DNA from 2 places in the Paenibacillus sp. Marseille-P2973 genome. Region 1 is predicted to be linked to the other one. Evidence: riboswitches for the same ligand, from Rfam matches in the RefSeq annotation. Region 1 holds a riboswitch; the other holds the start of a gene.
What was found. A riboswitch is a leader RNA that binds a small molecule or an ion and turns the genes downstream of it on or off. The one in region 1 is predicted to bind cyclic di-AMP.
Positions count from the first base shown of each region.

Region 1 (3,120 bases):
CATCCGCGTCGCATTCAAGGACGTGGGGCTCAATCCGGATTACGATCTGGAAATTGATTTTCCGACCGATCTGCCTTATGATGTGTTTCGTCCGGACGGGGAATTTAGGGACAAGCACATCCTTCTATTGGACCGGCAGGAGCAGATCCGGGAAATCTCCGAGGTTTCGGACATTGTGCGTTCCATAAGCGGACTGCACCGGGGGAAATATCATTTGTACTATCCCGATAATAAAATTGCGCCGGTTATCGAACGGCTTCCGGAGCATATTCACGAAATATTTAAGCAAACCACATAAGAATACACCTAAGGAGGTAACAGCATGGAGTTATTTGATACGCACACGCATATGGATGCGCCGCAATTCGACGGCGACCGTGAGGAAGCGATTCATCGCGCTTTGGAACAAGGGGTAACGCGGATGATTAATATCGGTTTTAACCGCGAGACCATTCCGACTACGATGAAGCTGGCGGAGTCGTATGAATTCATTTATGCGGCGGTCGGCTGGCACCCGCAGGATGCGATTACGATGAAGGAAGAGGATTTGGACTGGATTGCAGAACTCTGCAAACATGAGAAGGTTGTGGCGATCGGCGAAATCGGACTCGATTATTACTGGGATACCTCGCCAAAAGACGTGCAGCATGAGGTTTTTCGGAAGCAAATTCGCCTCGCCCGCGAGTTGAAAATGCCGATTTGTATCCATAACCGGGAAGCCCATGAAGATGTCGTCCGCATTCTGCGGGAAGAGAAGGCGAACGAGATCGGCGGCGTCATGCATTCCTATTCGGGAAGCTGGGAAATTGCCAAAATGTGTCTGGATTTGGGATTCCATTTGTCGTTTGGCGGACCGATCACGTTTAAAAATGCAAAGCAGCCTAAAGAGGTGTTGGCGAAGACTCCAATGGACCGATTGTTGATCGAAACGGATTCCCCTTATTTAACACCACACCCTTTTCGTGGGAAAAGGAATGAGTCCGGACACGTCCGTTTGGTCGCCGAGGCTGCTGCCGAGTTAAAAGGGGTATCTCTCGAAGAAATCGCCGAAATTACCACCCGAAATGCGCTGGAACGATTTGGAATTCGGTGAAATCGGGAGCAAAAGCGGTGAAAAAAGAAGCAATCGCGAAAGATTAATGCTTTTTAACTAATTAGCAAGAGATTATTACATTTTTTTAACCATTTATTAAAATAAACGTTGTTGATTCGTCCTTTACAACATGCATCGAAACAGGATAGAATCTTTTCAGTAATCGATTTGGGGTCGCTCATTTGCAGTTGGCGATTCCGGTTACATGGTTCCATGAACCAGTCTCGCTTAATCTCCACTTGTGGGGAACGGGGGAACCAAGTACGACACGCCGGGAAGGCCCGGCCAGATCGTAATTGATTTCTTTTTGGGTCATTGGGGTGAATTCAAGGTCATTGCGCCATGAGCGAATGAACTGAGGAAGGGCGGCACTCTCGCGTCCTAACCCGACAGCTAACCTCGTAAGCGTACATTGAGAGGGCAAACTCGTGCATCCTATTACACCAAGACATTCGGAAGCCACGAAAGAGAGCCTCTTACTCTTTCTTTGGGCTTCTTTTGTTTTTGAATAAAAGTAATAGGGTCATCATACTGTGTTAAACAGGAGGTGACGGTGCCGGGCAGACTGGGGCAGGATGCGAAGTGCAGCTCATTCAAAGTGCATTTCGTAAAAATGAATTGTAGTCACGTCATATGTATCATGAATCGACCTAGACGGCGGGACTATGTAAGGAGGACGGAAGAAATGGGCTTTTTCCGCAAAAAGGAATCCCATGAATCGCGCTCATCCAGCATGTCTTACGCAATGCGGTGGAAACAAGAACATTTACGTCAAATTTCGGTTATCGGATTGTTGGCCATCGCGGTAGTACTCATCATCCTGATTTGGTCTTACAGCCAGAACAATAAAAAGATTTACTTGGTTGTTGACGGGCAAAGTCAAAAAATCGAAACCCGTCATTCGCTGGTCAATCAAGTACTGGAAGAACAGTCCATTGTGTTGGGTCCCGAGGACGCGGTATCGCGGCCGCTCGCTAGCTCCATCCAAGATGGCAACCGGATTGTCATTGTACGCGCGGTTCCGGTAAACGTGAGTGTGGACGGCACGAGCAAAGTGCATTTTACAACCAAGGACAGTGTGCAGGAAACGATTGAAGAGCTCGGCGTTACTATGGGGCAGGAGGATAAAATCACTCCGGCTTTGACCAGTAAGGTGTCGGCGAATTTAGATATTAAAATCGTCCGTGTCACCAAACATAAGGTACAGACCAAAGAAAGCGTACCTTTTACCGTCGTGAAAACATCGGACAATACTTTGCTTAAAGGGAAAACTAAAGTAGTGGCCCCGGGAAGCGAAGGTGTAGTCGTCCACAACATCGAAAAGGTATATGAGGACGGAAAATTCGTGTCAAAGCAATGGCTCGGCAAAGAAGTTGAAAAAGCAGCTTCGCCGAAGGTAGTCGCCGTAGGCACGAAGAAACCGACAGCCGTTGCGTCCGCCAGCATTTCCCGCACTTCGAACGCGGTGAATATCAGCGGGCTTACGACGAAAGGCGGCGTCTCGTTTAAATATAAAAAAGTACTTAAGAACGTAACTTTGACCGCTTATTCCGCCGAAGAAGACGGGATCGGTACGAAGACGGCTTCCGGTACCCGAGTCACGGAAGGAAGAACGATCGCGGTCGATAAGAGCGTCGTTCCTTTGGGCTGGTGGGTTTATATCGAAGGCATCGGCTTCCGTAAGGCCGAAGATACCGGCGGTGCCATCAAAGGCAACAAGATGGACGTTTATTACGACTCCCTGAAATCCGCGAAAAACTTCGGACGGAAAAAGGGCCGGACGGTGTATGTAATCGGTCCGACCAAGCCGGAGTTGAACTAACCGGGCGCGTTTACTTTGCTCAGGGAATGATATACTATTAGGATGATGAATAAGACACGGATAAGAAGAGGATGAATTCCTCTTCTTTTTGTTGTAATACAACCATTTTATTGCGGAAAGGTATGGGGCAACATGATTAAGGAGGTCATTGTGGTGGAAGGCCGCGACGATACCGTGGCGGTGAAACGGGCCGTTGAAGCCGACA
Region 1 covers NZ_JAGQEH010000019.1:13,142-16,261, forward strand. The annotation lists gene KB559_RS22645 (HD domain-containing protein) at 1-298, shown strand, start outside; gene KB559_RS22650 (TatD family hydrolase) at 323-1,093, shown strand; cyclic di-AMP (ydaO/yuaA leader) riboswitch at 1,309-1,517, shown strand; gene KB559_RS22660 (3D domain-containing protein) at 1,779-2,915, shown strand; gene rnmV (ribonuclease M5) at 3,048-3,120, shown strand, end outside.

Region 2 (3,120 bases), on a different contig from region 1:
CTCTCTTACGGAGTTAAGCTGTTCGGTTCCATTAATAATCAATTTGATGTCATAAGTTTCGGTATACCCTCCCGTAACCCGCAGCCATCCCGGAGGTACCTGATCACCTTCCGCCGGAGAATCGATGGTCAGCATGGATTCGGCGTGAGCGTAGGGGATCTGAGCCACGAGGATAAAAGAGAAGCAAAGGAATAGAGAAGCAGTCAACCCTTTGAAAATCAATGAACCTACAACTTGATTCAATAAGGCTTTCTTTTGTTGACGAATCGGCATGAATACCCCTCGCTTTCTATCCGGAATAATTGTAAACGTTTACAATTGTATTGTAGCCGTAGTATTTTTCTTAGGGCAATAACCGTTTAATGACCTTTAATATAATGGAATGAAAAATGAAGCATTAAAGAGATATGACGTAAATGAGAGAGTTTAACCATTATGAAAACGCTCCCGTTTCATATATTTGGCAATTGCAAACTGTTTTTAGACGGTTGCCTGACTTTACTGGATTCGGCGCCGGAGTTATGATTCAATCCATGAAACAAATATCATACCATTTGTCGATCGCTGAATTTCCCGGAAACGGGAAAACGGGGGAACCAAATTGCGGCGCATCTATCTTGGCTCCAAGGCCAAGAAGCCGTTTCGTTCGTTTGCGGTCTTTAATGTGAGAGTTAAAGACCGCAAACGGACAGGGGTGAATCCCGGACGGAAACCATGGATTCCGTTCGGGTAGGGCGACTCTCACCGCCCGAATCCGACAGCTAACTTCGTAAGCGTGGATGAAGAGAGGATGGGTGAACTGTCAGCCGTATGAGTAGGCCACAGAGCGCCAAGGTGCCTCTGTGGTTTTTTATTGCCTAAACTGAAAAATTGACTGAAATTGTTATGAAAAATCGAAATGAATAATAATGTCTTTTTCGCTGAATTCTGCGAACGCAGAAGCGGGGGAACCAACGAAACGCCGATCTGGGATCGGAACGTTTCATGGGGTGAATCGCCGGAAATATCCTTAATTTCCAGCGTAGGGCGACTCTCGCGCCCGAATCCGACAGCTAACCTCGTAAGCGTAATTGGGAGAGGCAACCGCCATAAGCCCACCATGGTTATGAACACCATGCCAGAAGCTGCGGAAAGGTTCCTTCCTTTCCTGCGGCTTTTTTGCTGTGCAAAGTACTGGAATGAGCTTACTAGTAAAGTCTACCTCACCAGGAGGGGCTTTAGGTCTTGCTATTATCTGAGGGAGGAAACAAAGGTGGAGGAAGATTGTATCCTCATTGCTGCGCCAAATCAGGCAGGGCTGAATTTTGTACGGCTGCTGTTGTCTAAGCGGCGGAATGTTGCGGTTCTCGTGAACAACAAAACTGAGGAGAAACGGGCTCGTAAATTGGGGACGGTTCAAGTGATCCGGGTGAAGACGGAGGATGAGAAAACTTGGAGGATTCCCGAATTTCGGATCGGGAGGGTCTTTATTTTTGAAACTACGCTAACTTTAACATGTCGATATTTGCAGTTATGCCGTCAATGGACATCGAGTCCAATAATCGTGATTACGCCGGAGCGGCATCCGAGAATGATTTACAAGGGCCTTGGAGCGACTTATGTGATTCATTCCGGTTCCTGCGAGGTCGGATTTTTAGCAAACGGCATTCCGGAAACCGGGGATTAACAGGAATTAAAGGAGGGGGATACGCCATGATAGGGATCGGGTTGGTCGTCCTGTTCGTATTTCTTTATTTGATCTATGCCTTGATTCATCCTGAGAAATTTTAAAAAGCCTACTTTTGAGGGGGATCCCAATGGATTTAGTGCAAATGTTAGTTGTGATCGGCGTCATCATTGTACTGGTGAAACCGCTGGGCACTTATTTATACCATGTGTTTTCCGGGGAATCGAACCGTACCGACAACATATTCGGAGGTTTCGAAAGACTGATCTATAAGCTGGTCGGTTTCAAACGCCGTGAAGGCATGAGCTGGAAAAAATACGCCTTTAGCATGATTGTGACGAACGCCGTTCTGGTGGGAGTAAGCTATTTGGTTCTGCGGATTCAGCAGTTTCTTCCTTTGAATCCTAATGGGATGGGAAACATGGAATCGTCGCTTTCATTCAATACGGTCATCAGCTTTATGACCAATACGAACCTACAGCATTATAGCGGGGAGTCTGCTCTATCCTATTTCTCACAAATGGCCGTCATTACGATGATGATGTTTACTTCGGCCGCCAGCGGTCTGTGCGTAGCAATATCATTTATCCGCGGTTTGACGCAGAGAGGGCAAACGCTCGGAAACTTCTTTGAAGATTTTACAAAAGCCCATGTCCGGGTATTTCTACCGGCAGCTTTGCTCGTTACCCTAATTCTCGTGGCACTGCAGGTTCCACAGACGTTGGATCCGACCTTGACGGTTCATACGCTGGATGGCGCGTTACAGCGAATTTCGATGGGGCCCGTCGCCTCGCTCGAGTCGATCAAGCATTTGGGGACGAACGGCGGGGGATTTTTCGGAGTAAACTCCGCACATCCGTTTGAGAATCCGAACGGTTTGAGTAACGCCGTGGAAATGTGGTCGATGTGGATGATTGGTGCCGCGTTGCCATACACATTCGGGTTGTTCGCCAAGAATAAGAAACAAGGCTGGGTCATTTTCTCCGCCATGATGATTCTATTTCTCGTCTTTTTATCCACCGTCTATTTCTCGGAAAAAGCGGGTAACCCGGCAATCAACGCACTGGGTATCGACGCTGCGCAAGGAAGCATGGAAGGGAAGGAAGTTCGCTTCGGGATCGCCGGATCCACGCTGTTTACCACTGTAACGACGGCCGCTACGACAGGGAGCGTCAACAATATGCATGATACTCTGACGCCGCTCGGCGGGATGGTTCCGCTGGTACAAATGATGCTGAACGTCGTATTCGGCGGAAAAGGCGTCGGCCTTATGAACATGATGATGTACGCCATTCTAGGAGTGTTTATTTGCGGGCTGATGGTCGGCCGGACGCCGGAATTTCTGGGCCGCAAAATCGAGGCCAAGGAAATGAAGCTGATCGCCATCGCGATTTTGGCGCATCCGTTTATCATTCTTGTGCCGACTGCAATCAGTTTTATGACGGATCTGGGGC
Region 2 covers NZ_JAGQEH010000011.1:77,701-80,820, forward strand. The annotation lists gene KB559_RS19250 (Ig-like domain-containing protein) at 1-273, opposite strand, end outside; cyclic di-AMP (ydaO/yuaA leader) riboswitch at 553-791, shown strand; cyclic di-AMP (ydaO/yuaA leader) riboswitch at 909-1,082, shown strand; gene KB559_RS19255 (hypothetical protein) at 1,253-1,666, shown strand; gene KB559_RS25605 (potassium-transporting ATPase subunit F) at 1,693-1,770, shown strand; gene kdpA (potassium-transporting ATPase subunit KdpA) at 1,797-3,120, shown strand, end outside.
Region 2: linked by a shared signal. The riboswitch ahead of KB559_RS19255 (hypothetical protein) and the one ahead of KB559_RS22660 (3D domain-containing protein) in region 1 are both predicted to bind cyclic di-AMP.